DNA from 2 places in the Paraburkholderia sp. J67 genome. Region 2 is predicted to be linked to the other one. Evidence: riboswitches for the same ligand, from Rfam matches in the RefSeq annotation. Region 2 holds a riboswitch; the other holds the start of a gene.
What was found. Region 2 has a riboswitch for cobalamin ahead of cobW (cobalamin biosynthesis protein CobW). Riboswitches for the same ligand answer to the same signal wherever they lie in the genome.
Positions count from the first base shown of each region.

Region 1 (8,828 bases), on a different contig from region 2:
TAGCGACAAGCAAAGCCCTCGCCCCATGCATCGCATGCAAGGTTCAGGCGGCAATAACCGGGTGAAAAAACAACGGTGGACGCAGGCGATAGCGGCTGAATCGAAAAAACCGACAGCACGAAGCGATACGATCCGACGGGCGCATTCTAGAACATCTGATGTTTCCGCGCCGGTCGCGAAGAAAATGTCGGGACATCAGCCCTCTCGCGAGGCCCATTCGTGGTGGCCCGCACAATCTCTTGCCAGACAACTGACTATTGAGAGTATTGCTCATAATTGCGTGCGTCAGGCCACGTTGGATTGCAGGCGGATCGTCGCGGGCACGCTGCGCGTTTGATTTTTTCAAATTCTGTATCCTGAAGTTCGAAAGCCTTTAGTCCAGACACGCCTTGAATTTTTGCGTGAGCGTGAGTAACCGGATGAAAGGAATTGGAAAAAATTGCTGGTCGATTTAGTCGTATTAGGCCCGCGGATTGCTGAATGTCATCCAATCAATTTGCATGTGCGGGTGTTTTGCATCCATAATCCGGTTGCCGAGACGGCAATTACCTATATGGACCAGGCCAAACTTCGCCATGCAAACGAAGTTCAAACAGGCGACTGGATACGAAATCCGATAAGGGAGGTGAGTATGGTGACTTTGGACGCGATCAACCTGAAGATCGCTAAACTGCAAAAACAGGCGGACACGCTCGCTCAAAAGCAGACGTCGGTCGGTCTCACGAAGATTCGCGACCTGATGCACAAGCATGGCTTGAGCGTGGCCGATATCGAGAGCTTTGTTGGCAAGAAGCGTGGCCGCAAGCCCGGTGTGGCAGCTGCCAATGGCGTGGCAAAAGCTGCGCGCGCGCAAGTGCATCACGTGGCGCCCAAATATGCAGACCCGAAATCGGGCGCGACGTGGACCGGCCGTGGCCGTGCGCCGCTGTGGATTCGCGACGTTAAGGACCGCTCGAAATTCCTGATCGACGCGGGCGCGGCGCCCAAGGCCGCTGCTAAAGCCACCGTCGAGAAAAAGGTCGCAACGAAACGCGTGACGGCTAAAAAGGCCAGCGCTGCAACGAAGGCCCCGGTGAGCGCGCGTGGCCGCAAGGCTGCCGCACCCGCGAAGAAGACCCGCGCACCGCGCAAGCCGCGCGCCCTTGCTGTCGAAAGCGCGGCCGCGCCGGTCGCAGCCGCTTAAGTAATGTGTCGAGGCCGGCTGTTGAAAAGACAGGGCCGGTCTTGACGGCGGTTGTTAAGAGCCGGCGCAATGCCGGCTCGAGCAATCCGCTTGCCTGGATTGACCGTATTCCAGTATTGGCTGAATTCTCCGGGCGTCAATTCGGGATGTCCGGCTTCTTCGCGGTTCAGGCCGCGCCGCTTCGCCGTCATCGCTCACGCCATGCCCAGGAAAAAATCCAGCGTCTGGCTTCGAGGTTTAGACCTGCTCGCCAGCGTCATGGGGGCACCGCCGAAGAAAAAGGCCACCCGGCGTAAAACCGCAGCCGTCAAAATCGCTACGAACGCGACGCTCAAGCGCGCAAAGCGCGCGCCGGCCTCGTCGATATCCTCAGCCTCTGCCGCGACTCAAAAACCCCATTCAAGATCGGCGCAAAAGGTCTTGCCGGGGCGCTGGTTACGCTCGTTTCATTCCGCGCCCCCTGCAGCCGGGCATCTCGTCAATCACCTCGCCTACGCGTTGTATTTACCCGCATCGAGTGCAACCGCTACGGGCTTGCCGCTCGTCGTCATGTTGCACGGCTGCAAGCAGAATGCGGAATCGTTCGCGCGCGGCACGCGAATCTGCGAGCGTGCGGAGCGGGCCGGGTTCGCGGTATTGATGCCCGAACAGGCTAAAACCGCTCACGCGCAAGGTTGCTGGCACTGGCACGACGACCCCGCGCATACGGAGGCGCCAGCGGTTGCCTCGCTCGTTGCGGCAATGGTGGGGGAATACGGTTTCGACGCGCAGCGGGTTTATCTCGCCGGTATTTCGGCCGGAGCGGGACTGGCGGCGGCGCTTGCGATACGCGAGCCGCAACGGTTTGCCGCTATGGGTTTGCACTCGGGCCCGGTGTTCGGTGCGGCCACCTCCACCATGACGGCCATGAGCGTGATGCGCCGTGGCACGCGCGAGGACCCGGTGCATTTGATCGATACGCGTGTGGACGTCAATCGATACCCGGGTATGCCGACGATCATCGTGCATGGGGAACTCGATGCGGTCGTGGCGAAGCGCAACGCGGAACAATTGACGCTCGAATTCGCACGTTTAAACCGGCTCGTGGACGAGCGCGGCGAATTGCGCGTGGGCGAGCAGCGCACTTATAGCCGAGATGGCGCGGACTATACGGACTACGTCAAAGGCGGCCGCAACGTAGTGAGACTGTGTGTGGTGCACGGACTCGGCCATGCGTGGAGCGGCGGCGATCCGCGCGAGCCGTTTCATTCGGCGCGCGGGCCGGACGCGACGGCGATGATATGGAATTTTTTCCGGTATCAACGTCGCAAAGCGTGATCGATTCGCAGTCCATATGGGGAGCGTCGCTGCAACCTCCCGGCGATGTTATCCCGCCTCGCTCGCGGCGACCGGCAAACCTTCCGCGCGCCAGCGCAGCATCCCACCCGCGAGATTGGCGACCTGCGCAAAGCCTGCCTTCCCCAGCAAGACACTCGCCTGCGCCGATCTCACCCCCGAGCGACACACCGCCACGACAGGCCGCTCACGATCGAGTTCGTCGATGCGGCCCATCAACTGCGAAAGCGGCACCAACTTCGCGTCGGGCAGATGCCCCAGACAATCGATGAATTCCGGCGCTTCGCGCACATCGACGATTTGCCATGCCTGCCCGTGTTCCAGCAGCGCCATCGGCTCGATTTCCCAGACGCCGCTAAAGCGCAACGTGAGCGGCGCCCAGCCGGGCGTCTCGAGTGCCGGCGCATCGCCGTCCGGTTTGCCGCAGCGCAGGTTCGCGGGCACTGCGACGGCCATCAGCTTGGGATGCGGCAGATTCAGGTTATTCATATAGCCCGCGAAATCGCCGAGATCCACGTCGCCGCCCAGGCGTGGATTGAAGCGCCGCTCCTCGGCCACACTGGTGACCGTGATGCCGCGATAGTCGTGGGCCGGATAGAGGAGGCAATCGTCGGGCAGCGTGAGGATCTGCTCGCGCACCGACGCGAACAATTGCTCCGGACTGCCCTCCTGAAAATCGGTGCGGCCGCAGCCGCGTATCAGCAGACTGTCGCCGGTAAAGGCCATGCTGCGATCGTCGAGCACGTACGTGAGACAACCGCTGGTGTGGCCGGGCGTCGCGCGGACGTCGAGATGACGCTGGCCGAACGTCACGCGGTCGCCATGACGCAGCGCACGATCGACACCTTCGGCGCCCACCACGGCCGCGAGTGCGATCTGGCTGCCGCTGCGCTCGCGCAGGCGCCATGCGCCGGTCACGTGGTCGGCGTGCACGTGGGTGTCGAGCGTCGCGACCAGCTTCAACCCTAGCTCCTGCAACAGCGAAAGGTCGCGCGGCACCTGCTCGTAGACCGGATCGATCAGCAGCGCCTCGCGGCTGGCGGTATCGCCGAGCAGATAGGTATAGGTGGACGACGCCGGATCGAAAAGCTGACGAAAGATCATCGCGGGCCTCTGCGTAAAGAGGCGGCGCGAGCGCTGCGAGCCGTCGCGCCACCGGTCAGCGCGGCATTAACCCGGTTGGCGGGTCGTGCGCAGATACGGCTTGATGGTCTTGAACCCGGGGAAGGACTTTTCGGCTTCCTCGTTGGACACGGCGGTGGTGATGATGACGTCTTCGCCCTGTTTCCAGTTGACCGGCGTGGCGACCTTGTATTGCGCGGTCAACTGGATGGAATCGAGCACGCGCAGGATTTCATCGAAATTGCGACCGGTGGTCATCGGATAGGTCAGCATCAGCTTGATTTTCTTGTCGGGGCCGATGACGAAGACCGAGCGCACCGTGGCATTGGTCGCGGCGGTACGGCCTTCGCTGGTCTCGCCGGCATCGGCGGGCAGCATGTTGTAGAGCTTTGCGACGGCGAGATCGGTGTCGCCGATCATCGGATATTTGACGACGGCGCCCTGAGTTTCCTCGATATCGGCGGCCCACTTTTCATGGTCCTCGACCGGATCGACGGAGAGGCCGATCAGCTTGGCATTGCGGCGCGTGAATTCCGGCTCGATTTTCGCCATATAGCCAAGTTCGGTCGTGCACACAGGCGTGAAATCCTTCGGGTGCGAGAAGAGGATCGCCCATTGATCGCCGATCCAGTTGTGGAAATCGATATTGCCCTGCGTCGTGCGCGCAGTGAAATTAGGCGCGACGTCATTGATGCGAAGTGACATGGTGACATCCTGTTAAGGGTTGGCGGTACGGCGGGCCCGAGTCGATCGAATCGGGTCTGACTGAAGTATGGGGCACAACGGGATCGTGTGGCGGTGATATTGGCGGTGGGCTTTTGGAGGTTGGCGAACTTTGTTCTTGTCGATGGGGCGCGAGGGGCTTGTTTGGTGTGGTTCTGTTCGGGTTTTACCCGGGGTTCAGGTTCGGAATCGTTTAATAATCTTCTGATGAGTCTGCCAGACGGGGTGGTTTGGGTGGCAATGGTCGTCGAGCGGCGTTTGCTAACAAGATGTTATCGGTTTTCTGCCGGTTTTTTGAATCGGAATCAGAATGGTTGATTGGTGATTTTGGCGGTTGATGTTTTGGCCTTTCCCTGTTTTCTTGTCGGTCTATTAGCGTCGCCCCTGTGCGGGGCGGCACCTCCTTTCCTTTGCCGCGGCAAAGAAAAGGAGGCAAAAGAAAGCCGCTCACACCGCCAGTGTGACGCAGTCCACAACCAGCCTTTAAGGGGGAATGGTATAGGAGCGTCCGCCACCTCGCACCACTAAACAAAATGACAAGGCCGTCATCCATCCGGGGGCGCTTCGCGCCCCGTGGGGCATAACGGCAAACCGAAGGTTTGCCAGAACTTGCGAAAACGCCTTTAGCACAGGGGTTTCCCTTGTAGACCCAACCGTTGCGCGCGTAGCGAGCAGCGGGATGAATGAGTCCTTTGTCACTTCGTTTTGTGGTGCGAAATGACGGATGCCCCTATACCATTCCCCCTTAAAGGCTGATTGTGAACTGCGTCACACTGGCGGTGTGAGCGGCTTTCTTTTGCCTCCTTTTCTTTGCCGCGGCAAAGAAAAGGAGGTGCCGCCCCGCACAGGGGCGACGCTAATAGACCGACAAGAAAACAAGGAAAGGCCAAAAAAGCAGGCACCAGAAAAGGAGTGAAACCTCACTGCCCGACAGAATGCACGGGCAAATCGTCATACCTCTTCAAGCGATAGATAACAAACGACGCCACCCAGGAAAAGACAAACACGCCAATAATGACGAACCCGAGATTGTTGAAGTTATCGTTGAGCGTGCCGATCACATCCCAGAACGCGCCCTTGAGCCCAAAGTGATCGCCCAGCAGCCCAAGCGTTTCAATGCCGCCGATCAGCACGGCCACAGCCACTGAAACGAGCGTGATAGTGAGGTTGTAATAGAGCTTGCGAATAGGCCGCACGAAAGCCCAGTCATAGGCGCCGAGCATGAGCACGCCATCGGTCGTATCGACGAGCGACATACCGGCTGCGAACAGCACGGGAAACACCAGCACGACGCTCATCGACACGCCCTGCGAGGCCTGACTCGCCGAGATGCCGAGCAGGCTAACTTCGGTCGCCGTATCGAAGCCAAGACCGAACAGAAACCCAAGGGGCAACATCCAGGCCGGATTAGAAACGAGTCGAAACAGTGGGCGAAACAGCCGCGAGAGCAGCCCGCGATTATTGAGCAGCAGGTCGAGATCGTCACTATCGTAGGGCTCGCCGCGGCGCACTTTCGTGAACGCACGCCACACGCCACGCAGGATGACGATATTCATCGCCGCGATCAGGAACAGGAACAGCGCGGAGACGCTTGTGGAGATGACGCCGCCCAGTTCCTTCCAGGCTTCGACCCGGCTCTCCAGTGCGGCGGCCGTGGCGGCCACGGCGGCGGCGACCAGCAGCACCACGGCCGAGTGGCCGAGCGCGAAGAAGAAGCCCACGGTGACGGGCCGCTGGCCGTCCTGCATCAGCTTGCGTGTGACGTTGTCGATGGCGGCGATATGGTCGGCATCGACGGCGTGGCGCAGCCCAAAGCCATAGGCGAGCAGGCCAGTGCCCAGCAGCAGCGGATGCGCGTGGAAGGCGACGAACGCCCAGATCCAGGCGCCGATGTTGAAAGCGGCCAGTAGCAGATAGATGCCGGTGACGCGACGGCGCAGGCCGCCTCGCGTAGCGGTCGTGGACAATACGGTGGACATGAAACAGTTCCTGAGGTCGGGCTGTCCTTGCAACGGCGGCCGCACGCGGGCGGCGCTTGCGCATCGGGACACCCCGCCCGTTGCGGCTGCTTGGACCTCGGTTCGATGGCAGGTCTCCTGGCTCGCGGGTCGTCGCCCATGCCGGCCTTCCCGGTTTCCCAGTGGCCCGTGTGGCATGAACTCGCCGCTCACAGTTGCGGGGGCAGCCGCAGACTCGAGGCGCGCGCGCCTCTACTGCGTTCCCTTTTGATCCCCTCGCGGGGCACCATCAGCGCGCAAGGGTAGGGGCGCGGGGGCGTCGCGTCAACCGCACAAACGCGCGACGTTGTGAAAACGCGCCGATTGGCCTTCGATAAGCGAGATCGGCGTGGCGTGTATGAACGCGCGTTCATGCAACGGCATTTCGCCAGAATGGTCATTACACTGGCAGGTGTTTTGGCCCGTGCGTCACACGATGCCCATCAGCCGATCCCTCCACCGGAGACACACGATGTTTGACCTCGCTGTTTGCGCCGAAATGGTGTTCCGCCAGCTTCCCATCGTCGAGCGTGTCAGGAAGATCGCCGCGTTGGGCTTTCAGGTGGAGATCTGGGACTGGACGAAGCACGATATCGCCGCACTCGAAGCCACGGGCGCGACGTTTTCGTCGATGACGGGTTATATCGAAGGCGATCTCATCACCGAAGCGGGTGCGCAAAGGCTGCTCGAAACGGCGGAGCAATCGATCGATGTCGCGAAGCGGCTGGATTGTCCGCGCCTGAATCTGCACGGCACGGGCTTGAATGGCGAGGGCTTGCCGGTCAGGCCGACACCCGTCGTAAGTGGCGCGATGTGGCTGGCTGCGCAACAGACGCTGGAACGCATCGCCGAACTCGGTCGTCGCGCGGGTGTGGTGTTCTGCCTCGAAAACCTCAATACGGAAGTCGATCATCCGGGCGTGCCGTTCGCGAAGGCCGCCGACACGCTAGCCCTCGTCAGCGCCATCGACAGCCCGCATTTGCGCCTGAACCTCGATCTCTATCATGCGCAGATCGGCGAGGGAAATCTGATCGAACTGGTTCGGCGCGCGTTGCCTTTCATCGGCGAGATTCAGGTGGCCGACGTGCCGGGCCGCTGCGAGCCGGGCACGGGCGAAATCCATTATCCGGCGATCGCGCGCGCCCTGGAGCTGATGGGCTATCGCGGCACGATCGGCCTCGAAGCGTGGGCGAGCGGCGACGACGAGCGCGCGCTGGAGCGCTTTCGCGAGGCGTTCGCGCGCTGAATCAGGCCGCGCGCACGTGCTGCGTGTCGCGCCACGCCTCGATGCGCTCGGTGTCGAGGCCGAACTGGTCGAGCGCGCGGCTCACCGAATGATCGACCATCTCTTCGAGGCTCGAAGGCTTCGCGTAGAACGCGGGCACCGGCGGGAACACCACGGCGCCGGCTTCGGTCACCGTCGTCATATTGCGCAGATGGATCAGGTTCAGCGGCGTTTCGCGCACCATCAGCACGAGCGGCAGGCGTTCCTTGAGCACGACGTCGGCGGCGCGCGTGAGCAGCGTGCTCGTGACCCCCGAGGCGATTTCGCCCACCGTGCGCATCGAGCACGGCACCACCAGCATGCCGAGCGTGCGGAACGAGCCGGACGAAATCGACGCGCCCACGTCGGCGATTGCATGCACGTGATCGGCTAGCGCATGCACGGCGTCGCGCGAAAGCGGCGATTCGTATTCGCGCGTGAGTTCCGCCGCGCGCGACATCACCAGGTGCGTTTCGACGCCCATTTCGCGCAGCAGGCGCAGCGTGCGTTCCGCGTAGATAAAACCGGTTGCGCCCGTCACGCCGACAATCAAACGCTTGCGTCCATCGAGTGCGCGCTTACTCATGATCTTCGTCCTCCTGAGCATCGAACAATTCGGGAGCCCACGGGCGCGGATCGACGTCCATGAACTGTGCGCGCTCGAATTCGTCGCGCAGATGGAAGGGCGCCGTGCAGTCGAACACCGTCTTGCAGGTCACGCCGCGCGCGGGCAGCGCCGGGTTGAAGTCGGGCGTCTGCGAAGGATCGAGCACGTGGCCGTTGACCTTGGGTAGCAGCATCGTCGAGACATCGCCCTGGTAGCGCGTAGTCATGGCCCAGAGCACATCGTCGCTGTCGAAGGGATCGACGTCTTCATCGACGAGGATCACGTGCTTGAGTTCCGAATACACACCCAGCGCGATCAGTGCGGCCTGGCGCGCGCGGCCGTCGTCGAAGGCGGAGCGCTTGTTCACCTGGATCACCGCCAGCAGCTTGCCGCCGCCAGCCGTGTGCGCGTAGACCTGGCTCACGAAGCCCGGCATGGCCGCTTCCACGGCGTTGTAGATGCTGGCTTCGGTGGGAATGCCCGCGAGGTTGGTGTGCTCTTCGCCGGGGCCCACGAGGGTCTGCATGATCGCGCCGTGGCGCATCGTCACGGCCTTGACCTTGATGACCGGCAGCGACGGATTGGCGGGACCGTTAT
Region 1 is NZ_CAJMZK010000054.1:4,279-13,106, reverse strand. Features, by position in the region: gene U5782_RS40765 (H-NS histone family protein) at 440-1,183, shown strand; gene U5782_RS40760 (hypothetical protein) at 1,225-1,479, shown strand; gene U5782_RS40755 (PHB depolymerase family esterase) at 1,385-2,500, shown strand; gene U5782_RS40750 (MBL fold metallo-hydrolase) at 2,549-3,622, opposite strand; gene U5782_RS40745 (peroxiredoxin) at 3,689-4,345, opposite strand; gene U5782_RS40740 (HoxN/HupN/NixA family nickel/cobalt transporter) at 5,284-6,342, opposite strand; cobalamin riboswitch at 6,432-6,627, opposite strand; gene U5782_RS40735 (TIM barrel protein) at 6,833-7,606, shown strand; gene U5782_RS40730 (UbiX family flavin prenyltransferase) at 7,608-8,210, opposite strand; gene U5782_RS40725 (UbiD family decarboxylase) at 8,203-8,828, opposite strand, start outside.
Region 1: linked by a shared signal. The riboswitch ahead of U5782_RS40740 (HoxN/HupN/NixA family nickel/cobalt transporter) and the one ahead of cobW (cobalamin biosynthesis protein CobW) in region 2 are both predicted to bind cobalamin.

Region 2 (8,828 bases):
CGCAGTTGATGGAGCGCGGCGTCGAGGTCCATGCGCGCGACGGCGGCGATTATCTGCTGCGCTACGCACGCTGCACCAACGCGCAAGGCCAGGCGGTGGGCTGGATCGCGGGTCTCGTCGACGTGACGGCATTGCACGATGCCGAACGCCAGCGCGAGGACGCACTGCGCCTGCTCTCGCACGACATGCGCTCGCCGCAGGCGTCGATCGTCGCGCTGGTCGAGACCGAACGCGAGCGCGGCACGCTCGAAGCCGCGCCGGTGCGCGAGGTGATGGATCGCATCGAACGCTACGCGCGCCGCTCGCTCACGCTCGCCGACGACTTCGTGCAACTCGCCCGCGCGGAGTCGCAGGTCTACGCGCTTGAGCCCACCAGCCTCACGGAACTGGCCATCGACGCGAGCGACGAAGTCTGGCCGCAGGCCAGCGCGCGGCAGATCCACATCGAGACCGCCTTCGACGACGACGAGATGGGCTGGATCAATGCCGACCGTTCGCTGATGACCCGGGCGCTCGTCAACCTTCTTAACAATGCGGTGAAATACAGCCCACCCAAAACCAGAATAATCTGTAGTATCGCGGTCGTGGAGGGTTCAGCCCCGCGTGTGATCTGCTCGATCCGCGACCAGGGCTACGGCATTCCGCTCGAGGATCAGGCGAAGCTATTCGAGCCGTTCCGCCGTTTTCATGCCGGGCAGCGGCCCGAAGTGAGCGGTGCGGGACTCGGCATGGCGTTCGTGAAGACGGTCGTGACGCGCCACGGTGGCGAAGTCTACGTCCAGAGCATGCCGGACGAGGGCACGACGGTGACGATGTCGCTGCCCGCGCTCGATGCGCCGGAAGCACCGGTTTGACGGCACCTGACTGCCGCTGATCGCCCCGAGCGCCGCCAGAACCTGCTGGCAACGATTTCGATGGAGTTCGCAGTGAAGTTCCTGATGACGATCTGCGCCGCGTCGCTGGCGGTCGCGCTGGCCGGCTGCGCTGGCGCGAGCGCCGACGTGCAGGCGAGCGGCAGCCTTTCCGCGATGCACACGGAGGGCCCGGCATCGACGTCCCCGACGTACCGTTTGGCGCGTACCCCGGCCCAGGCCGACGCTAACGAGCATCTGCCCTACGAGGCGCTACTGCGCGCTGGCCTCGCGCAACGCGGGTTCCAGGAGGGCGCAGGCGATGCCGCGCACTATCTCGTTTCCGCCGCATGGGCTTCGCGGCCCGCCGATGTCACGGTCGCCACGGGCGATTGCCAAGGCGGCTGCGCACCGGCCGAAGGGCCGTCGCTACCGTGGTTTGGCCACCGCTACGTGCACACGCTCACGCTGCGCTTCTTCGCGCTGCCCGATGGCCACGAGGCCTACAAGGTCAGCGCCGAGAAGCGCGACCGCAGTGCCGATGCGCAGCAGGCCCTGCCGTATCTCGTCGCGGGTGCGCTGGCGAAGATGCCCTATGCGGGCGCGCCGCAATGGCGCGTGAAGATGAAGGAAGCGGTCACCGAACCGGGCGGTGCGCCGCTCATGCCCGAGGTCACATCGGTCAAGCCGCTCGCTCAGTAAAGCAGCGGGGCGGCTACGCGCGACGACTTCAGCCCGGCGGCGTCGAGTCGTCCTGCGCTTCGGGCCAGCGGTTCTCATAGACGCATTCGCCTAGTTCCTTGCGCTCGGCCCAATGCTCGATTTCGAGCATGGGTTTCGGATAGAACTCCGCAACGTGGCCAACACACAGGATCGCCACCGGCTTCGCGCCGGGCGGCATGCCCAGCAGCGCGTGCACTTCGTCGACATCGAAGATCGACACCCAGCCCATGCCGAGCCCTTCGGCGCGCGCGGCGAGCCACATGTTCTGGATCGCGCACGCAACCGACGCCAGATCCATTTCCGGCAGCGTGCGGCGCCCGAAAATATGCGCCTCGCGGCGGTCCATCAGCGCGACGACGAGCAACTCGCCGCATTCGCGCATGCCTTCCACCTTGAGCTTCATGAACTCGTCGCGGCGCTTGCCGAGCGCGTCGGCGGTCGCGAGGCGTTCGCGCTCGACGGCGGCCTGAAGTTGCTCGCGCACGGCCGGGGCGGTGATGCGCACGATGCGCCACGGCTGCATGAAGCCGACGCTCGGTGCGTGATGCGCGGCGTCGAGCAGCCGCGCGAGCACCGCCGGATCGACGGGGCCGGGCGCGAAGTGGCGCATGTCGCGCCGCTCGTAGATCGCGCGGTAAACCGCCGCGCGTTCGGCGTCGTCAAAGGGTTGTGCCATGAAAGAGGGCGGCCGCGAAGGCCGGATTGGAAGGCCAGTAGGCGTGCATATAAGTCGCGGTGATCGCGCCGTGGCGATAGAGCGCTTCGCCATCCGCGCCGGTTTGGGCGTGGCGTGCGCGCAGCACGGATTCGAGCGGCGTGCTCACGCGCGAGTAGTGGAACGTGTGGCCCGTGAGCGTGCCATGCGCGCCGTCGAGACGCTGCATGCCGAGCGCCGCGAAACGCTTTTGCATCGCCGCTTCGCCGGGCAGCAGGCCCAGCATCGGCGTGCGTGTGCCGTCGACGGTGGTGAGCGCGTCGAGCAGATACAGCATGCCGCCGCATTCGGCGACGAGCGGCTTGCCCGCTTCGACGTGCGCGCGCAACGACGCCGCGCTGCGTGTATTCGAGGCGAGCGCGGCGGCGTGTAGTTCGGGATAGCCGCCGGGCAGATAGAGGGCGTCGGCGTGCGCGGGTGCGGCTTCGTCGGCGAGCGGCGAGAAAAAACTCACGCGCGCGCCGAGTGCTTCGAGCAGCGCGAGATTCGCCGGATAGATGAACGAAAACGCGGCGTCGCGCGCAACGGCGATGTGTCGGCCTTCGAGCAGGGGCGGCGTAGCGGCTTGCGCGCTCGGTGTATCGAAAGATACGGCGGGCGGCAGTTCGGCCAGCGCCGTGTGTTCGAGCGCATCGGCGGCGCGCTCGATACGCGCGTCGAGATCGTCGATTTCGCTCGCCTGATGCAAGCCGAGATGCCGGTCAGGCAGCGAAAATTGCGCGTCGCTCGCAACGTGGCCGAGCCAGCGGATATCGGCGGGCAAGCCTTCCTGAAGCATCTGCGCGTGGCGCGCCGAGCCCACGCGATTGGCGAGCACGCCATGAAACGGTACGTCGGCTCGATAGCGCGCGAGGCCGAACGCGATCGCGCCGAACGTCTGCGCCATCGAATTCGCGCCGATCACGGCCGCCACCGGCACGCCGAACGTCGCGGCCAGATCGGCGCTGCTAGGCGTGCCGTCGAACAGGCCCATCACCCCTTCGATCAGGATCAGATCCGCTTCGGCCGCTGCCTGCGCGAGCAAGGCTCGACAGCCCGTCTCGCCCACCATCCACAGATCGAGCGACATGACCGGCGCGCCGCTTGCGCGCGCGAGGATCATCGGATCGAGAAAATCCGGGCCGGTCTTGAACACGCGCACGCGCCGCCCCTGGCGGCGGTGCAGGCGCGCGAGCCCCGCGGTGAGCGTGGTCTTGCCCTGGCCCGAGGCGGGCGCGCTGATGAAAAGCGCTGGGCACGCAACCTTCGCGTTCATGGCGTCAGAACTCCACGCCCTTTTGCGCTTTCACGCCCTGCTCGCGGTACGGATGCTTCACGATGCGCATTTCGGTGACGAGGTCGGCGGCTTCGATCAGCGCGTCGGGCGCGTGACGGCCCGTGACCACGACGTGCTGCATCGGCCCGCGCGCGGCGATCACCTCCAGCACTTCTTCGAGCGGCAGATATTCGTACTTGAGTACGGTGTTCAACTCGTCGAGGATCACCATCGCGTACTCGCCGCTTTCGATCATGCGCTTCGCTTCGTCCCAGCCCTTGCGCGCGGTGGCGACGTCGGCGTCGCGGTTCTGCGTGTTCCAGGTGTAGCCGTCGCCCATCGTCACGAAGTCGCACTGCGCGACGCTCGAGAGGAAATCGCGCTCGGAAGTATGCAGCGCGCCCTTGATGAACTGCACGACGCCCAGCTTCATGCCGTGGCCGAGCACGCGCACGGCCATGCCGAACGCTGCCGTGGTCTTGCCCTTGCCGGTGCCGGTGTTGACGATCAGGAGGCCTTTTTCGTGCGTCGCGGCGGCCTGCTTCTTCTCGTGGCCTTCACGGCGACGCTGGGTCATGCGCTGGTGGGATTCGGGATCGGTTTTCATCGTCGCGGATCAGTCCTGTGTTGCGGTTTTCTGCGCAGCCTCGCCGATGTTACGTCGAGGCGCGCGCAGCGATATCGGTGATAGGGGTGGCATCGGAAAACGCCGCGAGCGCGACCGTCACGCCGTCGAGCGCGAGCTTGGCGCGCACGAGCGGGCCGCCGTCGGCCGCGAGACGCGCGCACGGTTCGCATACGCCCGCGACGCCAAAGCGTGCTTGCGTCGCCGCGCTGGGCGCGGACAGCAGGGCATCGGCATCGGCTTCGATGACGGCCACCTGTTCGCGCGACCAGGCGCGCAGCGGCAGCGCATGCGCGGCGCAGAACGCGAGCAGGGCGGGTTCGGCGGCTTTCGCGTCGAGCGTGGCCACGACCTTCACCTGCGCGAGCGCCCACGCGCCGAGCGCTGCCTGCACGGCCGCCTCGATCTGCGCGAGCGACAGGCCGCTGCGACAGCCGATGCCGAGCGCCAGCGCGCGCGGGAGCGCATTGTCCGCTGGAGCGGGGGCATCGGGCAAGGAAGCGGCGGGTTGGGAGCGATTCACGTAAAGGCGGCCACGGCCGGTGACGGATGACGAGGTTGTGGCGGGCGCGAGTACAGCAGCGCGCGCCATTGCCTGTCGTTTTCCGCATGGAATTGCGCGCTACGATAGCACACGCATCGCGGCTCAAGCGTCGACCCCAAGGCCCGCCGAGGGTAAACCGGAGCGCCGCGCGAGCCCATCCAGCAAGCCTTTGCGGCACGAAGCGCGGTTGACGCGCCTGCGGCCCGCGCCTACACTCGCACGCACTCTGGTGCTCGCGTGCGCGATCGTTCTGCACGCGGTTAAACGGGAATCAGGGAGCCATCGCATCTGCCTCGCAGGTGAGCGGACCAGGCGCCAAAGCGCCCGTTCCGAATGACTTGGCCTGAACTGCACCCGCAACGGTACAACGAGCGCATCGGCCGCAATGCCGATGCAAACCGCTTCAAGGCATGCGCCGCATGCCGGGCGCCACTGCGCAATTGGGCCGCGAGGCCCGGCGTGGGAAGGCGAAGCGGCTTCTCGTCAGTCCGGATACCGGCCAGACAAGCAGGACGCGCGCTGCGGGATTGCGGCGCACTGTCCATGATTTCCATGCGTCAGCCGGGTTAGGCCCGCGACGCGTCTTGCCTTGTCGCCACGTCGTGCTCTGCCGTGTCATGTCTGCCCGTGCGGCAACGCTCCGACATCGCGCATCGCCGTCTGGCCCGCAAGACGCGTTCGACCCGCCCCGCGCGGCGCACTCCACCTGCGGCCCCAGTGCCGAAGGAGCACCTCATGCAAATGCGCAAGATCCCCGTCACCATCGTCACGGGCTTCCTCGGCAGCGGCAAGACCACGCTGCTGCGTCACATCCTCCAGCACGCGGGCGGTCTGCGCGTCGCGGTTATCGTCAACGAATTCGGCGAACTCGGCATCGACGGCGAAATCCTGCGCGGCTGCGGGATCGGCTGCGACGAGAACGGCAACGAAACGCAAGGCCAGCTCTACGAACTGGCCAACGGGTGCTTGTGCTGCACGGTGCAGGAAGAATTCTTCCCGGTGATGGAGCAACTGCTCGAACGCCGCGGCGACATCGACCACGTGCTGATCGAAACCTCGGGCCTCGCGCTGCCCAAGCCGCTCGTGCAGGCCTTCAACTGGCCGTCGATCCGCAACGCGTTCACCGTCGATGCGGTCGTCACCGTGGTCGATGGCCCGGCCGCCGCGAGCGGCCAGTTCGCGGAAAACCCGCAAGCCGTCGACGCGCAGCGCAAGGCCGACCCGAATCTCGACCACGAATCGCCGCTGCACGAACTGTTCGAAGACCAGCTTTCCGCCGCCGATCTCGTGATCCTCAACAAGACCGATCTGCTCGACGAAGCGGGGCAGGAAGCCGTCATCGCCGAACTGCGCGAAGAGCTGCCGCCGCAAGTGAAGATCGTGCGCGCGCAACACGGCCAGCTCGATCTGCACACGCTGCTCGGCCTCGAAGCGGCTTCGGAAGAAAGCATCCATCTGCGCCACGACCATCACGGTTCCGCCGACGATGCCGACCATCATCACGACGAGTTCGACTCGGTCGTGGTCGAAGGCACGGTGGCCACGCGCGAAGGCGCGATCGAGGCGCTGCAAAAGCTGGTCGATGCCCACACGATCTATCGCGTGAAGGGCTTCGCAGCGCTGCCGGGTGCGCCGATGCGTCTTGTCATCCAGGGCGTGGGCCGTCGATTCGACAGCTATTTCGATCGCCGCTGGAACGCGCAGGAAACTGCGACGCCAAGCCGCTTCGTGCTGATCGGCGAAGACCTCGACGCGGCTACGCTGCAAAGCGCGTTCGACGTGGCGCTGGCGTCGGTGGCGGCCGTCGCCCAGTAAGCGTGCAATTGCACGCACTGCACGCGTTATTTTCAAGTTTGCACTGACGAGACCGCCATGCATCTTTTGCGCACCACGCCTGGCGGTTTCGTCGACGATACCCAGGGCGTTATCCGTATCGACCAGCAGCCCGCCGACATCGTCGTGCTGAGTTCCGCCGATACGACGCTCGCCCTGCTCGCGAGCGTCGTGGCGCGCCTGCCGGAAGGCTTCCCGAGCGTGCGGCTAGCGAACGTGACGTATCTGCGCCAGCCCGCCTCGGTGGACTTCTATGTCGACGACGTCTTGCGGCACGCCAAGGTGGTCGTGGTCGACCATCTGGGCGGCGAGGCGTACTGGCCTTACGGCATCGAACAGGTCACCACGCTCGCGGAACAACGCGGCCAGTTGCTCGCGATGTTCTCGGGCGACCTTCAGGAAGACCCCAACCTGATCGCGAAGAGCCGCGCGGAACCGGAGTTCTGCCGCCTGCTCTGGCGTTACCTGCGCGAAGGCGGCGCGGCCAATGCCGAAGGTTTTCTGCGCGCGCTCGCCTGGCGCGCGTTCGGCTTTGGCGACGAGCCCGCGCCGCCCGTCGTGCTGCCCGCCGCCGCGCTTTACCACCCGGCGCGCGACGTGGCGAGCATCGACGACTGGCGCGCACGCTGGCAAACCGGCGCCCCTTTTGTTGCGATCCTGTTCTACAAGGCGCATTTGCAGGCCGCCAACACGGCTGCTTTCGATGCGCTCATCGACGCGCTGACCGAGCGCGGCCTGAACCCGCTGCCGCTCGCGATCACGTCGTTGAAAGACGCGATCAGCCGCGACGTGCTCGACCGTCTCGCGGCCGAGCACGACATCGCGCTCGTGCTCAACACCACGGCGTTCGCGGCGTCGTCGCTCGACGATCCGGAACCGCTCGCGCTGGCGGGCGATGCGCCCGTACTCCAGGTGATCCTGAGCGGCGGGAACCGTGAAGACTGGGTGAAGGACAACCACGGCCTGAATTCGCGCGATATCGCCATGCATATCGCGCTGCCCGAAGTCGATGGCCGCATCATCACGCGCGCTATCAGCTTCAAGGGCCTCGCCTACCACTGCAAGGACACGCAAGTCGATGTCGTGCGCTATCAGCCCGACCTTCAGCGCGTGGCCTTCGTGGCCGAACTCGCGCGGCGCTGGTGCCGGCTGCGCACGCTGCCGAACGCGGAGAAAAAGCTCGCGCTCGTGCTGGCCAACTATCCGATGAGCGAAGGGCGCATCGGCAACGGCGTGGGGCTGGATACGCCTGCGTCGGTGGTGAACATCCTGCGCATGCTGCGCGACGAAGGCTATCGCGTGGCCGATCTGCCCGAAGACGGCGAAGCGCTCATGGCCACGCTCACGCAGGGCGTGACCAACGATCCCGATACGCGTGCGTTGCGGCCCGCGTGGCAGAGTCTCGCGCTCGACGATTACCGCGCGCGCTTCGCGCAACTGCCGGTCGACGCGCAGAACGCGCTGATCGCGCGCTGGGGCGCGCCCGAGCAGGACCCGACGGTGCGTCGTGGCCGCTTCATGATCGCGGGCTGGCGCTGCGGGCAAGTGTTCATCGGCATCCAGCCCTCGCGCTCGCGCGGCGACGACAGCTACGCCAACTATCACGACGCCGACCTCGTGCCGCCGCACGCCTACCTGGCGTTCTACTTCTGGCTGCGCGAGACCTTCGGCATCGACGCGATCGCGCACGTCGGCAAGCACGGCAACCTCGAATGGCTGCCGGGCAAAAGCGTGGCGCTCGCCGAAACCTGCTGGCCCGACATGGCGCTTGGGGCCCTGCCGCATCTGTATCCGTTCATCGTCAACGATCCGGGCGAGGGGAGTCAGGCCAAACGCCGCGCCCAGGCCGTGATCGTCGATCACCTGATGCCGCCGCTCACGCGCGCAGAAAACTATGGGCCGCTACAGGACCTCGAACGCCAGGTCGATGAGTATTACGAAGCATTGATGGTGGACCCGCGCCGCGCGAAGCTGCTGCGCAAGACCATCCTCGCGACCATCATCGAGCACAAACTGCACGAGGAATTGAGCGTCGCCGCGCCGCAGGATCAGCAGGGCGAAGACGAACTGCTCAATCGCGCCGATGCTTACTTGTGCGAACTAAAGGAAGCGCAGATCCGCGACGGCCTGCATACCTTCGGCGAATCGCCGCAGGGCACGCAGCGGCGCGACACGTTGCTCGCGCTGGGCCGCTATCCGAGTGGCGACGGACAGGGCGCGAACGCTGGCTTGATCGACGCGTTGGCGCGCGACTTCGGCATCGATCATCTGCTGGAAGCGGG
Region 2 is NZ_CAJMZK010000001.1:820,943-829,770, reverse strand. Features, by position in the region: gene U5782_RS03475 (CHASE2 domain-containing protein) at 1-854, shown strand, start outside; gene U5782_RS03470 (DUF4136 domain-containing protein) at 915-1,553, shown strand; gene bluB (5,6-dimethylbenzimidazole synthase) at 1,582-2,250, opposite strand; gene U5782_RS03460 (cobyrinate a,c-diamide synthase) at 2,234-3,544, opposite strand; gene cobO (cob(I)yrinic acid a,c-diamide adenosyltransferase) at 3,549-4,151, opposite strand; gene U5782_RS03450 (cobalamin biosynthesis protein) at 4,201-4,620, opposite strand; cobalamin riboswitch at 4,924-5,232, shown strand; gene cobW (cobalamin biosynthesis protein CobW) at 5,455-6,528, shown strand; gene cobN (cobaltochelatase subunit CobN) at 6,586-8,828, shown strand, end outside.